DNA from 2 places in the Bradyrhizobium sp. KZN70725 genome. Region 2 is predicted to be linked to the other one. Evidence: riboswitches for the same ligand, from Rfam matches in the RefSeq annotation. Region 2 holds a riboswitch; the other holds the start of a gene.
What was found. Region 2 has a riboswitch for S-adenosylmethionine ahead of metX (homoserine O-acetyltransferase MetX). Riboswitches for the same ligand answer to the same signal wherever they lie in the genome.
Positions count from the first base shown of each region.

Region 1: another riboswitch for S-adenosylmethionine. It lies ahead of ACZBJS_RS17515 (O-succinylhomoserine sulfhydrylase); the one in region 2 lies ahead of metX (homoserine O-acetyltransferase MetX).

Region 1 is NZ_JBUYWT010000016.1:39,398-47,227, reverse strand. It holds gene pimC (pimeloyl-CoA dehydrogenase large subunit) at 1-54, shown strand, start outside; gene pimD (pimeloyl-CoA dehydrogenase small subunit) at 240-1,385, shown strand; gene ACZBJS_RS17520 (SDR family NAD(P)-dependent oxidoreductase) at 1,509-2,282, shown strand; gene ACZBJS_RS17515 (O-succinylhomoserine sulfhydrylase) at 2,334-3,527, opposite strand; SAM riboswitch at 3,604-3,683, opposite strand; gene ACZBJS_RS17510 (2'-deoxycytidine 5'-triphosphate deaminase) at 3,818-4,924, shown strand; gene ACZBJS_RS17505 (hypothetical protein) at 5,088-6,137, shown strand; gene ACZBJS_RS17500 (MATE family efflux transporter) at 6,267-7,709, shown strand.
Region 2 is NZ_JBUYWT010000107.1:2,449-10,278, forward strand. It holds gene ACZBJS_RS40920 (SH3 domain-containing protein) at 1-385, opposite strand, end outside; gene ACZBJS_RS40925 (VOC family protein) at 632-1,084, opposite strand; gene ACZBJS_RS40930 (prephenate/arogenate dehydrogenase family protein) at 1,356-2,288, opposite strand; gene hisC (histidinol-phosphate transaminase) at 2,293-3,390, opposite strand; gene ACZBJS_RS40940 (chorismate mutase) at 3,490-4,338, opposite strand; SAM riboswitch at 4,513-4,592, shown strand; gene metX (homoserine O-acetyltransferase MetX) at 4,678-5,883, shown strand; gene metW (methionine biosynthesis protein MetW) at 5,880-6,545, shown strand; gene ACZBJS_RS40955 (alpha/beta fold hydrolase) at 6,635-7,507, opposite strand; gene ACZBJS_RS40960 (TIGR02594 family protein) at 7,739-7,830, shown strand, end outside.

The DNA of each region.
Region 1 (7,830 bases), on a different contig from region 2:
GGCTCCAACGAGATCCAGCGCAACATCATCAGCAAGGCGGTGCTGGGGCTTTGATCCTCTCCCTCTCCCCGCTCTTCGCGGGGAGAGGGTTGGGGTGAGGGGCATCTCTCCGAGCAACGACTGCCGAGAGACCTGTACCCCCTCACCCGGATCGCTTCGCGATCCGACCTCTCCCCGCAAGCGGGGCGAGGTGAAGAGGCCCCGGCTTGAACAACGATCAGTTAGTTAAGGGAACGAACATGGATTTTGATCTGTCCGAGGAGCAGCGGCTTCTCAAGGAAAGCGTCGACGGGTTGCTGGCGGATGCCTACGACTTCGATGCGCGCAAGAAATACATGAAGGAGAAGGGCGGCTGGAGCAAAGCGCTCTGGGGCAAGCTCGCCGAGCAGGGCCTGCTTGGTCTTCCCTTCGCGGAGACCGACGGCGGCTTTGGCGCCGGCGCGGTCGAGACCATGATCGTGATGGAAGCGCTCGGCAAGGCGCTGGTGGTCGAGCCTTATCTGGCCACCGTTGTGGTCGCCGGCGGTTTCCTGCGCCATGGTGGCTCGGCCGAGCAGAAGGCCAAGTACATTCCCGGCATCATCGACGGCAGCAGGACCTTTGGCTTCGCCCAGCTCGAGAAGAACTCGCGCTACGATCTGTTCGACGTCGTGACCACGGCCAAGAAGAAGGGCGCTGCTTACGTGATCGACGGCGAGAAGTTCGTGGTGCTCAACGGCGAGAACGCCGACACGCTGATCGTGACCGCGCGCACCAAGGGCGGCCAGCGCGACAAGACCGGCATCGGCGTGTTCCTGGTCCCAGCGGATGCCAAGGGCGTCACCAGGAAGGGCTATCCGACCCAGGACGGCCTGCACGCGGCCGACATCACCTTCACCAATGTCGAGGTCGGCGCTGACGCCGCGATCGGCGATCCCGAGAACGGCCTGCCGCTGATCGAGCGCGTCGCCGACGAAGCCCGCATTGCGCTGTGCGCGGAAGCCGTCGGCGCGATGGACGAGTCGCTGAAGGAGACGGTCGAGTACATCAAGACCCGCAAGCAGTTCGGCGTTGCGATCGGCTCGTTCCAGAGCCTGCAGCACCGTGCCGCCGACATGTTCGTGGCGCTGGAGCAGGCCCGCAGCATGTCGATGTTCGCCACCATGGCGTCGGACTTCGACGATGCCAAGGAGCGTGCGTCGGCGGTCGCCGCCGCCAAGGTGCAGGTCGGCAAGTCCCTGAAGTTCGTCGGCCAGCAGTCGATCCAGCTTCATGGCGGCATCGGCATGACCATGGAAGCCAAGATCGGTCACTATTTCAAGCGGCTGACCATGATCGAGAACACGCTCGGCGACACCGACTATCACCTCCGTCGCGTCAGCGAGGGCGGCGGGTTGTTGGCCTGAGCCATCTCCGTCATTCCGGGGCTCGCGAAGCGAGAACCCGGAATCTGGCGCCGTAACCTCTGGATTCCGGGTTCGCGACTGCGTCGCGCCCCGGAATGACGTGCAAATAACAGGGAAACAACAATGAAAAACACCCCGTTCGATCTCACCGGCCAGGTCGCGGTCATCACCGGCTCGAGCCGCGGCATCGGCCGCTCCTCGGCGGAGCTTCTGGCAAGACTCGGCGCCAAGGTCGTGATCTCCTCGCGCAAGGCGGATGCTTGCCAGGAAGTCGCCGACGGCATCAAGAAGGCGGGCGGCGATGCGCTCGTCATCCCCTGCAACATCGCGCGCCGCAACGAGGTCGAGGCGCTGGTCTCGGGGACGATCAAGCATTACGGCAAGATCGACATCCTGGTCTGCAACGCCGCGGTCAATCCCTATTACGGCCCGCTGCTCGACATCACCGACGAGGCCTTCGACAAGATCATGGGCTCCAACGTCAAGAGCAACATCTGGCTGTCCGCACTGGCGATCCCGCAGATGGCCGAGCGCGGCAAGGGCTCGGTCGTGATCATCTCCTCGATCGGCGGACTTCGGGGTTCTACGGTGATCGGCGCCTACGGCATCTCCAAGGCGGCCGACTTCGCACTGTGCCGCAGCCTCGCCGGCGAGTGGGGCCCGAAGGGCGTGCGCGTCAATTGCGTGGCGCCGGGCCTGGTGAAGACCGATTTCGCCCGCGCGCTGTGGGAGGACCCGGACAATCTGAAGCGCCGCACCGCATCGACGCCGCTCCGCCGCATCGGCGAGCCCGACGAGATCGCAGGCGCTGTGGCCTATCTCGCTTCCGACGCGTCGACCTTCATGACCGGCCAGACCATCGTGGTCGACGGCGGCGTCACGACGGCTGCGACTTAATCTTCAAGAGAAGCCGTCGTGGCCGGGCAAGCCCGGCCACGACGCGTTGCTTCAGACCCGCTCCAGCGCCCGCTCGAAATCCTCGATCAGGTCGTCGGGATGCTCGAGCCCGGCCGAGAAGCGAATGAAACCTTCGCTGATGCCGAGCTCGGCGCGGGCCTCGGGTGCCAGGCGCTGATGCGTCGTGGTCGCGGGATGCGTGACTAGGCTCTTGGCATCGCCGAGATTGTTGGAGATGCGCGAGATCTTCAGCGCGTTGAGGCAGCGGAAGGCGCCGGCCTTGCCGTCCTTCACCTCGAAGCCGACCAGCGTCGAGCCGGCGCCCATCTGCTTCTTCACCGTCTCGGCCTGCGGATGATCGGGGCGGCCCGGATAAACCAGCCGCGTGATCTTCGGATGCTTGGCCAGCGCCTCGGCGATCTTCGCCGCGTTCTCGGTCTGGGCGCGGACGCGGACGCCGAGCGTCTCCAGCCCCTTCAGCAGCACCCAGGCGTTGAACGGCGACAGCGACGGCCCGGTCTGGCGCATGAAATTGTGGATGTGCTCGGCGATGAAGGCCTCCGACGACAGGATGACGCCGCCGAGGCAGCGGCCCTGGCCGTCGATATGCTTGGTCGCGGAATAGACCACGACGTCGGCGCCGAGCGACAGCGGGCTCTGCCAGATCGGCGTCGCGAACACGTTGTCGACGATCAGCCGGGCGCCGCCGCTATGCGCGATCTCTGCGATCGCGCCGATGTCGAGCACGTCGAGCGTCGGATTGGTCGGGCTCTCCAGGAAGAAGGTCTTGGTGTTCGGCCGCAATGCGCGCTGCCACTGGTCGAGATCGAGGCCGTCGACCAGCGTCGTCTCGATGCCGTAGCGCGGCAACAGGTCCTGCACCACGTAGAGGCAGGAGCCGAACAGGGCCTTCGAGGCCACCACATGATCGCCGGCCTTCAGCGGGGCGAGGATCGCGGTGGTCACCGCGGCCATGCCGGTCGCGGTCGAGCGCGCGGCTTCCGCGCCCTCGAGCTCGATCATGCGGCGCTCGAACATCGCAATGGTCGGGTTGGAATAGCGCGAATAGATGAAGCCGGGGTCCTGGCCCTTGAAGCGCGCCTCGCATTGCTCGGCGGTGTCGTAGACGTAGCCCTGGGTGAGAAACAGCCCTTCCGACGTCTCCCCGAATTGCGAGCGCAGCGTACCGCCATGGACGAGACGGGTTTCGGGACGAAAGCGGGCCGTGGTTTCAGATTCAGACATGTGACCTCCGAGGTGGCCATTTCCCCTGGAAACTGGCCACAAAAAAACCGGCCTGGAGCAACCTCCACAAGCCGGGATCACACTGTCCCCGGCCTGTTTAGCGACTTATTTAACGTGGCTGCAAGCCGGCCGGCTCAAATCACCACGGGATAAGTGCAGCTGATATTCCCTCGCGCCCTTTCCGTCAAGACGGTCATCGGATAACCCGTAAAAGCCCATATTTTGGGGCTTGATGGCCGCCTGGAGTATGATTTTTGAGTCATCTCAAGGGATCGCCGAGGGACCGCATCGTGTCGTTCACGCTGGAAGATGAATCCAACGGAATCCTGCCCGACCGCATGATCGCGGAGATGGCGGAGGCCGGCCTCATTCTGCCCGCCTATGACTTCGTCGAGAGCCAGATCCAGCCGGCCAGCCTCGATCTCCGCCTCGGCGACATTGCCTACCGCGTCCGCGCCAGCTTCCTGCCGGGGCCCGACGCCACCGTCGCCGAGCGGATCGACGAGCTGAAGTTGCACGAGATCGATCTGTCCGACGGCGCGGTGCTGGAGACCAACTGCGTCTACATCGTGCCGCTGCTGGAGAGCCTGGCGCTGCCGCCGGAGATCGTGGCCGCGGCCAACCCGAAGAGCTCGACCGGACGGCTCGACGTCTTCACCCGCGTGATCGCCGACGGCACCCGCCGCTTCGACATGATCGGCGCCGGCTATCATGGCCCGCTCTACGCCGAGATCAGCCCGAAGACGTTTCCCGTGCTGCTGCGCGAGGGTTCGCGGCTCAGCCAGGTCCGCTTCCGGATCGGCGAGGCGACGCTGACCGCCGACGAGCTCGATGCGCTGCATGCCGCCGAGCGGCTGGTCGACGCCGCCAATGCCGATCTCACCCATGGCGTCGCGCTCTCGGTCGATCTCTCCGGCGAGAGCTCGGGCGGCTTCGTCGGCTATCGCGCCAAGCGCCATACCGGCGTGGTCGATGTCGATCGCCGCGGCGGCTATGCCGTCGACGACTTCTGGGAGCCGATCAAGGCCCGGCCCGACGGCAGTCTCATCCTCGATCCCGGCGAGTTCTACATCCTGGCGTCGAAAGAGGCGGTGCAGGTGCCGCCGGACTACGCCGCGGAGATGGTGCCGTTCGATCCGCTGGTCGGCGAATTCCGCGTCCATTATGCCGGCTTCTTCGATCCCGGCTTCGGCTATGCCGGCGCCGGCGGAAAGGGGGCGCGCGCCGTGCTGGAGGTGCGCTCGCGCGAGGTGCCGTTCATCCTCGAGCATGGCCAGATCGTCGGCCGCCTCGTCTATGAGCGGATGCTCGAGCGCCCCGACGCGCTGTACGGCCAGCGCATCGGCTCGAACTATCAGGCGCAGGGCCTGAAGCTCTCCAAGCATTTTCGCGTGTAATTCCGTTTCGCGCGCGTGTAATTCCGTAGCCCGGATGAAGCGCTAGCGAAATCCGGGGCGCTGCATACGCGCATTGAGCCGCCCCGGATTGCGCTTCGCTGCATCCGGGCTACGATTGCGCGCGCGAGGCTTTATCTCGCCAACAAGAACAGCGGGAGCAGACATGACCGGAGAGCAGGACGCGCGCGAAACGCAATGGCGGAAGTGGCGCAGCGTCGCCGATCTCTATCACGCCTTCTTCACCGGGCTGATCCTCACCGTCGTCACGCGGCGCGGCACGGCTGATGCCGCCGAGTTCGTCTTCCGCGTGTTTCGTCGCCAGCAGCAGGAGCGCTTCCTGCCCGGCTTGAAGAAGCTCGGCCTCGACAGCCTGCCGCCGGCGGTCGCGGCCGCGCAGTATCATTATCTTTCCAACTGGATCGGCGGCGTGCATGTCGAATACATGTACGAGACCGACCGCAAGGCCTGGATCCGCTATCCGCCGCCGCGCTGGATCTGGAAGGGCACAGCGATCTGCGGCGTGCCCGGTGAGGTCTCGCGCGCGATGCTGCGCGGCTGGCACGCCAACAACGGTGTCGCGCTCGGGGACTTGCGGCTCGGCTTCGTCTGCACCAAGCAGAGTGTCGACGGCCAGGACGGCCTCGAAGGCTATTACTGCGAGTACGATCATCCGCTCGAGCTCGACCAGCGCCTGGTGTTCGCGCGCCATCTCGAGGCGCCGCCATTCGATCCGAACACCGCGCCGGCGCTGCCGGTCGACAGCTGGCCGAAGCCGCGGCTGGAAAAGGCCTATCGCAACTACGCGATGGAATATGTGAAGACGGCCGCGCCGGTCATCGTGCAGGTGTTCGGCCCGGAGGATGCGAGCTATCTGCTGCATCTCACCGGCAGACTGATCGGCATGCAGTATTACGACGAGGTCGCGCAGGCGCTCGGCGGCCGCCGTGGCCGTGCCACGGAATTTGCCGCATTCCTGCGCACTCTCTTCGAGTCGCAGGACGATATTGCTGACATCACCGAATCCGAGGGCCAGTTCGAAATCCGCCAGCAGGGCTGGAAGCTGATGGCCGACGTGGCCGACTATCATCCGGCCTGCGCCAGCGTATTGACCGGCCTGTTCGAAGGGCTGGCCGCCGGCTGCGGGCGGCATATTCCGGTGCATCTGAAGCCGAACAGCGCCGCCGGCGCGCCGTTCGTCTGGTCGATCGGCTAGCCCCAAGGTTCATCCGGGTTCACCTGCAATCGCGCAGGCCCCCCTTGCGCCCCGCGCACGTGGATTCCGCCGCCGCCATGGTAGGGAAACACCATGGCGCGGCTCCCCAGATCGCGCGTGGGAGTAGAAATGTCCGATCTCGGCCTCGCCGAAATTCCTGTCGACGAACAAGAGCGGCCGCTGCCGCCGCCGGTGACCAAGCCGGCGCGCAATGCGCTGCTCGACGGGCCGATCCTGCGCACGCTGCTATGGCTGGCGTGGCCGAACGTGATCGCGCTCTCCGCCGGCACCTGCGTCGTCATCGCGGAGACTTCGTATATCGGCCGGCTCGGCGTCGAGTCGCTCGCGGCGATGGCGCTGGTGTTTCCCTGCGTGATCCTGACCATGACGATGTCCGGCGGCGCGATGGGCGGCGGCGTCGCATCCGCGATCGCGCGTGCGCTCGGTGCCGGCGAGATCGAGCGCGCCTCGACGCTGGCGATGCATGCGCTGCTGATCGGCCTGACCTTTGGTTTGACGTTCATGCTGGGCATGCTGATCTTCGGCCCGCGCCTGCTCGAATTGCTCGGCGGCCGCGGCAATGTGCTGGCGCAGGCGATTGCCTATTCGCAGGTGTTCTTCGGCGGCGCGATCCTGCCCTGGCTGATGAACACCATGGCCGGCATCCTGCGCGGCACCGGCAACATGAAGCTGCCGTCGACCATGATCCTGTCCTCGGCGGTGTGGCAGATCATTCTCGGCGGCACCCTCGGGCTCGGTCTCGGTCCGGTGCCGCAATTCGGCATGCGTGGCGTCGCGGCGGGTTCGCTGATCGCCTATTCGATCAGCATCAGCGTGATGGGCTGGTATCTGTTCTCGGGCCGCGCCCGCGTGAAGCCGAAACTCAAGGGGCTGCGCGTGCAATGGGCGATGTTCATCGACATCCTCAAGGTCGGCGCGGTGTCCTGCTTCTCGCCGCTGCAATCGGTTCTGACGATCTCGATTTTCACCCACATGCTGGCGCAGTTCGGAACCGCGGTGCTCGCCGGCTACGGCATCGGCGCGCGGCTCGAATTCATGCTGACCTCGGTCGCCTTCGCGGTCGGCATCGCCTCGGTGCCGATGATCGGCATGGCGGTCGGCGCCGAGCGCGTCGCGCGGGCCCGGCGCATCGCCTGGACCGCGGGCACGGTGTCGTTCCTTGCGGTCGGCGTGGTCGGCAGCTTCATCGCCGTCTTCCCCGACCTCTGGGTCAATCTGTTCACCAACGATCCACATGTGCGGGCGACCAGCCATCAATATCTCTCGACCGCCGCGCCGATGTACGCCTTCATCGGCCTTGCGATGTCGATGTATTTCTCCTCGCAGGGTGCCGCGAAAGTGCTGGGTCCGGTGCTGGCGCAGACCGCGCGGCTGATCTTCATCGGCGCCGGCGGCTGGTGGCTGTCGACGCATGAGGCGAGCGCGCAGAACTTCTTCGCACTCGCCGCCGCCTCGATGGGCGTGCTCGGCGTGCTGTCCTGCCTCAGCGTGATCCTGACGCGCTGGGGCAAGTCGGCACCGGTCGCAGAAGTGCAGCCGGCGCTGTCGTAGATACTAAACCCGTCATCCTGAGGAGCCGCGAAGCGGCGTCTCGAAGGATTGACGGCCCCGGTGCTTCGGCATTCGCTCCTGGAAACAGCAGGGCTGTCGCCCTTCGAGACGGCCGCTTCGC
Region 2 (7,830 bases):
GCGGCGCCCAACGGGCGACAAGCAGCTTGGCTTCCCCGCCATATGACGACTGCAAAGCCAGGGCAGCGACCACGATACATGCTGCCACCGACAAGGCGGTGAGGGCGCGGAATACCGGTCTTCCGGGCCGCGATTGCGAGGCAAGTCCGGAAGAAGCAGGGCTGGGCCCGGAAGAAACGGGGTTGGGTCCGACCGAGGGCGGGTTTGGCTTTGCCGACGGGTGGGACGCGGCATCGCGCTCCATTCTTGCGAGCTGTTCACTCAAGCGCGTGAGTTCTTCATCGGCGCGCGCAATCTGCTTTTGGGCTTCCGCGAGTCGTTCGTCGGCGCGCGCGCTCGGGCTATCGTTCGATCCAACTGGGTTCGGAGTGGGCGTGGAGTTCATTGACGTTTCCCTTTCCGTCCAATGTCACCCAAGAGTGCCGACTCGGCTATCCGTCAGGGGCGATCAGCCTCCAGCACTCCCTTCAGTCTTGTCTAAAGAATGGCCGGATGATAGCGCGCCCGAGGTCTCGTGATAATGGGGCGGGATATTGGCCCGGGCTAGCCGAAGATCGGGTCCGCTCGGGTCAAAAGCCGACATCATTCCGCGCCGCTTGGGGCAATGCAAACGGCCCTGGCCAGCGTAGTCTCAGGCGTCCCGCTGGACCAACTCGAAGGTGATGCCCTCTGGGCCCTCGAACAGCCGGAGCTTCCGGCTGATGTAGTCCATCTCCTCGCTCAGCATGGTGACACCGTTGGCCACCAGGTGCGCGGTGGCCGCCTCGATGTCGTCGACGCGGAAGGCGAGGTGATTGAAGCCCAGCTTTCGCAGATTGGTCGGGTGCACCCCCGGATCGGTCCCCGGGAGCGGGTCGAACTGAAGCAGCTGGATTTCGAAATCCGCTCCTTCGAGTGCGAGGGTGATGTGCTGCGCTCTCATGGCCGGCATGCCCATGTACCGGGCGGGAACGCCGCCGTCGATGGTCGCGACGTGAGTCTTCTTGAAGCCGAGCAGTGCGAAGAATTCGATCGCCGGGCCGGCATCTGCCACTGCGATAGTCACATGATCCGGACTGAGTATCATCTGATCGCTCCCTGTCATCAGCGACGCGCCGGCTTTCCTGCTGGAGGCTATCAGCTCGCTCCGTCCGCCGGTAGGTGGGTCGGCCCTGCGGCGACACAATCCGACGGGCAACTCCAATTGTAGGATGGGTAGAGCGAAGCGAAACCCATCGATTTAAGCCCGCGGCGCCAATGATGGGTTTCGCTGCATCGTTGCGCGAAGCTGAAACGACGAGTCCCGTCAACCACACCCGCCGCGGAGTATGGGTCCCGGCTTTCGCCGGGACGACGAATGGAAAGAGTTGCCCCGGCTACTTCTCCAAATTCGCATGCGGCCGGCCGAAGTCGGGTGCGGCGGAGTCCTGGCCGGTCTCGACGATGCCGCGGCGGATGGCGCGGGTGCGGGTGAAGTGGTCGAACAGCGCTTCGCCGTCGCCGCGCCGGATCGCGCGGGTCAGCTTCGACAGATCCTCGTTGAAGGTGCCGAGCATCTCGAGCACGGCGTCCTTGTTGGCGAGGAATACGTCGCGCCACATCGTCGGGTCCGAGGCCGCGATGCGGGTGAAGTCGCGGAAGCCGCCGGCGGAGAATTTGATGACCTCGGATTCCGTCACCTGCGCCAGCTCGTCGGCGGTGCCGACGATGGTGTAGGCGATCAGATGCGGCAAATGGCTGGTAATCGCGAGCACGAGGTCATGATGGTCGGGCGTCATGATCTCGACCTTGGCGCCGAGCGCGGCCCAGAACGTTCGCAATCGGTCGGTCGCCGCGGGATCGGTGCCTTCGGGCGGGGTGAGGATGCACCAGCGGTTGATGAATAGCTCGGCGAAGCCGGAATCCGGCCCCGAATGCTCGGTGCCGGCCACCGGATGCGCCGGGACAAAGTGGACGCCGTCAGGCAGATGCAGCGCCATGTCCTTGACGACGGCGCCCTTCACCGAGCCGACGTCGGAGATGATCGCGCCGGGCTTCAGATGCGGCGCGATCTCAGCGGCGACCGGGCCGCAGGCGCCGACCGGGATGCAGAGGATGACGAGGTCGGCATCCTTCACCGCCTCGATGTTGGTCTCGACGACGCGATCAACGATGCCGAGTTCGGCGACGCGCGCACGCGTCTTCTCCGAGCGCGCGGTGGTCACGATCTCGCCGACCAGCCCTTGCGCGCGCGCGCCGCGCGCGATCGAGCCGCCGATCAGGCCGAAGCCGATCAGCGCGATGCGTTGGAAGAGCGGGGCGGTCGTCACGATGTCACTTTCCGGCCAGGAAGTCGCGCAGCCCCTCGACCACGAGGCGGTTGGCCTCCTCGGTGCCAATGGTCATGCGCAGCGCATGCGGCAGCTTGTAATTGTTGAGTGCGCGCAGCACGAGGCCGCGCCGTGTGAGATAGGCGTCGGCTTCCGCCGCGGTCTTGCCCTTGTCGGTCGGGAAATGGATCAGCACGAAATTGGCGACGCTCGGCGTCACCTTCAGCCCGAGCTTGCCGATCTCCTCGGTCAGCCAGTTGCGCCATTGTTCGGTGTGGGTTCGCGACATCTGCACATGCGCCGTGTCCTCGATCGCCGCCACCGCCGCCAGCATCGCCGGCGTCGTGACGTTGAACGGACCGCGGATGCGGTTGCAGGCATCGACGATATGCGCCGGCCCGAACATCCAGCCGATCCGCAGCGCCGCAAGGCCGTGGATCTTCGAGAAGGTGTGCGTCACCACCGTGTTGTCCGTGGTCGCGACCAGCTCGATGCCGAGCTCGTAGTCGTTGCGCGAGACATAGTCGGCATAGGCGGCGTCGAGCACCAGCAGCACATGCGACGGAAGCGCGGCGCGCAGCCGCTTGACCTCGTCGAACGGGATGTAGGTGCCGGTCGGATTGTTCGGGTTGGCGAGCCAGACCAGTTTCGTGCGCGGCGTCACCACCTTGAGTATGGCATCGACGTCGGCCGTGAAATTGGTCTCGGCCGCGATCACGTTCCTGGCGCCGTTCGCCATGGTGGCGATCGGGTAAACCAGGAAGCCGTGGGTGGTCGAGATCGCCTCGTCGCCGGGCGCGAGATAGGTGTGCGCCAGCAGGTTGAGGATTTCGTCGGAGCCGGCGCCGCAGATGATGCGGTCGGGATCGAGGCCGTAGGCGCGGCCGATCGCCTCGCGCAGCACGCGTGAGGTCCCCTCCGGATAGTCCTCGAGATGGTCAGCCGCCGCCTTGTAGGCCGCGATCGCCTTCGGAGACGGCCCGAACGGCGTCTCGTTGGCGGACAGCTTGAACACTTTGCGGCCCGGTTCCGGCACCGGGCTCTTGCCGGGCGTGTAGGGCGCAATATCGAGGATGCCGGGGTTCGGCACGGGGCGGGACATCATCAACTCCGAACAGAGCGTTTTCGAGCGAAGTGGATACCGGTTCGCGTGAAGAAAACGCGTCAAAACAAAAGCCTGGACGGGCGGCTGGCTCTTACTTCAGGTCCTGGCCGATCCGTTAGAGGGCACCGTATAGCGCGTTGCGTGGCTGCCGACGAGGGCCGACGAGCGGACCGAGGCGCCGGCCTTGATCAGGGCGAGCTTGATGGCCTCGAAATCGTGTCCGGTGACCGAGACCAGGAGCGCCGCGCCGTCGAAAGCGGTGTCGGGGACCGCGACGATCTCGGCGAGCGGCGCAAGCGCCCGGGCGACATCGGCGTTCCAGCCGGAGACGCGCACGCTCCAGGTCTGCACTTCGGTGACCATGGCGTCGTCGGCGACCCGCGAGATCACGAACACCGGCAGCGCGGCGGGATGGTCGGCGCGTTCGAGGAACGGCAGCCGCGCGATGATCTTCGGCGCGCCACTGGCCTCGAGCGCATTCCACCACGGCGTACGGCTTGCGATCGCGGAGACCAGCGCGAGGTCGCCCTTCGACTTCGCCACCGCCTCGACCGCGGCCTGTGCGCTGAAATGCGACACGTAAGGCACCACGAAGCCGAAGTGAAACCGCGCCGAGTCGCGCATGGCCGACTCGCCGACCGAAACATCGGCATGCACCGCGAACGGCGCCTGCACATAGGTGAAGGTCGAGATGATGACGCGCCAGATGCTCTCGATGGTGTCGAGCGGCAGGATGCCGCGATGACGCCGCACCAGCTCGCGCATCATGCTGGCCTCGCGTGCCGGGCGGAATGCCGAGCCGACCTCCTGGGTCTTCTTGACCTGGATCAGGCGGTCGATGATGTCGCCGCGCGCCATCAACAGGCGGTGTACCTGCTCGTCGATCGCATCGATCTCCTTGCGCAGATCCTGCAGCGAGGGCGGCGACGGGGGTGGGTTGGACATGCTCTCAAACCTTGTCGTCGGGGCGGCCCGGTGCCGCGTCGGACAGGGTCCCTGATTAGGAAAGACGGGCAGCGAAAGCAAAGAGAAACGTCGCAGGCGTGCCTTGCGCATTCGGTTAACCAATTGGCCGTGGGCAGGGCTGTCTTGACGGCGGGGGGCGTGGGGACTACGTTCCCTGCGTCCCGTGGTCATTTGAGCCGGCCGGCTTGCAGCCACGTTAAACAACTCGCTAAACAGGCCGGGGACCTTATCAGCTCCCGGCCGAACCTTTGTTCAGGCCGGGTTTTTTATTGGCCTGAGGTCCGTCGAGCCCTCCCGCGCGGAGGCAGGGTCGCCTAGATGAGCAACGTGCGTCCGATACCGAGCCCACAAACCCCGAGCGATGATCGCGCCCATGAGGCCGACCATCCGTCGTCATTGGTGGCGAAGTTCGGGATGGACCAGCCGCTCAAGCTCGATTGCGGCGTCGATCTCGCACCATTCCAGATCGCCTACCAGACCTATGGCGAGCTCAATGCCGACCGCTCCAACGCGATCCTGGTCTGCCACGCGCTGACCGGCGATCAGCATGTCAACAACATCCATCCCGTCACTGGCAAGCCCGGCTGGTGGGAGACCATGGTCGGCATCGGCCGGCCGATCGATCCCGACAAGTACTTCATCATCTGCTCCAATGTGATCGGCGGCTGCATGGGCTCGACCGGCCCTGCGTCGTTGAACCCCGCGACCGGCAAGGTGTGGGGACTCGATTTCCCGATCATCACCATTCCCGACATGGTGCGTGCGCAGGCGATGCTGATCGATCGTCTCGGCATCACGACGCTGTTCTGCGTGGTCGGCGGCTCGATGGGCGGCATGCAGGTGCTGCAATGGACCGCGGCCTATCCGGAGCGCGTGTTCTCGACGCTCGCGATCGCCTGCTCGACGCGCCACTCGGCGCAGAACATCGCGTTCCACGAGCTCGGCCGCCAGGCCGTGATGGCCGATCCGGACTGGCGCGGCGGCCGCTATGTCGACGAGGACACCCATCCGCACCGCGGATTGGCGGTGGCGCGGATGGCCGCGCACATCACCTATCTCTCGGACGCCGCGCTGCACCGCAAGTTCGGACGGCGGATGCAGGACCGCGAGCTGCCGACCTTCTCGTTCGATGCGGATTTCCAGGTCGAGAGCTATCTGCGCTACCAGGGCTCGTCCTTTGTCGAGCGCTTCGACGCCAACTCCTATCTCTATCTGACCCGCGCGATGGACTATTTCGACATCGCCGCCGACCACAACGGCGTGCTGGCGAAGGCGTTCACCGGCATCCAGACCCGGTTCTGCGTGGTGTCGTTCACCAGCGACTGGCTGTTTCCGACCTCGGAATCGCGCGCGCTGGTGCATGCGCTGAACGCGTCGAGCGCGCGGGTGTCGTTCGCCGAGATCGAGACCGACAAGGGCCACGACGCCTTCCTGCTCGACGTGCCGGAATTCCTCGAGATCTCCCGTGCCTTCCTGCTGGCCGCAGCCAAGGCGCGCGGCCTGAAGGACGGCGGCCGGTCATGAGCATGCAGCAGACATTGCCCTTGCCGGGTATCGCGCCGGAGCGGACCGGCGGCTATCGCACCGATCATCTGCTGGTCGCCGACATGGTGCGGCCGGGCTCGCGCGTGCTCGATGTCGGCTGCGGCGACGGCGAATTGCTGCAACTGCTGGAAAGCCGCGGCATCGACGGCCGCGGCATCGAGCTGTCGCGCGAGGGTGTCAATGGCTGCGTCGCCAAGGGGCTCGCCGTGGTGCAGGGCGATGCCGACACCGATCTCGTCAACTATCCCGACGATGCGTTCGACTACGTGATCCTGTCGCAGACCTTGCAGGCGACGCGGCAGCCCAAGGTGGTGCTGGAGAATCTGCTGCGGATTGGCCAGCGCGCCATCGTCTCGTTTCCGAATTTCGGGTTCTGGAAGATGCGGCTGCAGCTTCTGATCGGCGGCCACATGCCGCGCACCGAGAATTTGCCGGCGAGCTGGTACGACACCTCGAACATCCACTTCTGCACCATCAAGGATTTCGTGCAGCTCTGTGAGGAGATCAACGTCAAGATGGAGCGCGCGGTGGCGCTCGATCTCTACGGCCGTCCGGTGCCGCTCAACCTGCCGTGGTGGGTGTGGAACATGTTCGGCGAGCAGGGCGTGTTCCTGCTCAGCCGGGGAGGGCAGGCGAAGTGACGTCATGGCGTCATTCCGGGGCACGCGAAGCGTGAACCCAGAATCTCGAGATTCGGGGTTCACGCTTCGCGTGCCCCGGAATGACAGGACTACACCGGCGCCGCCACCAGCGACCGCGGATCGCGTACCGGCCAGCGGCCGGCCTCGACCAGCGCGATGAAGCGCTCGACCATCTCGTTGAACAGCGCCGGCTCCTCGAGGTTGAGCACGTGGCCCGACTTCGGGAAGAACGAGAGGCCGGCGGCCGGCAGATGCTGCTTCAGGAACATGCTGGGCGCGATGCAATTGTCGTCCTCGTCGCCGCACAGGATCAGCGCCGGCGTCGCGGCGCGCTTGATGGCGTCGGTCATGGTGTAGATCGAGGGCCTGCCGCCCTGGAAGCTGCGCATCGTGTTGGCTGAGCCTCTGGCGTCGTGGCGGGCGAGCGCGGCGTAGAAATCGGCGTGGCCGCGCGGATCCTTGACCAGGAACGGAATCCGGCTCGGCGCTTCGCGCGTCACCTTGGCGACCTCGACCGCGCCGATGCTCTCGTATTGCTCGGCATTGGCACGGCACTGCGCGCGGAAGGCATCGAGATGCTCGAGGCTCGAGCCGGAGCCGACCGCGGCCAGCGTCATCGACAGCGCGCGCTCCGGCGCGTTGAGGGCGATCTGCAGCGACGAATAGGAGCCCATCGAGAGCCCGACGAAATGCGCCTTGGTGATGCCGAGATGGTCGAGCACGGCGAGCGCGTCGATATAGAAGTGCTGGTAGGTGTAGACGTCGGCACTCGCAGGCACGTCGGACGGCGTGTAACCGCGCGCCGAATAGGCGATGCAGCGGTGGCCGCGCGCGAAATAGCGCATCTGCGGCTCCCAATTGGTGTGATCCGCGGCGAACTCGTGCAGGAAGATGATCGGGGTTCCGCTGCCGGCCTCTTCGAAGTAGAGGCGGACATGATCTTTCGTCATGGCGTAGGGCATTGAAATTCTCCTCTCGTTGGCCGCCTCCAGATTTGCAGTTAATTTTCGAGGCCGCAATGCGGCAGTTCCGGTTCCTTTCTCGTCATCGAATCATCGCGGAATGACCCAGAAATTGTTCCCGCAACGCCGCATGAAATCTTCCTCGCGCCATCCCGATTTTCAAAACCACCGCCGTGTTCCCCCGGGAACGCGACGGGGAATTGGGGGGCGTTACAGAGGATCTAGTGAAGTATGGTTCAGTTGCTTGCGTGTCGCCGGTCGCTTCGTGTTTTGGCGCTGGCTCTGTGTTCGCTCACTCTCGCCGTGATCTCCGCCGCTCCGGC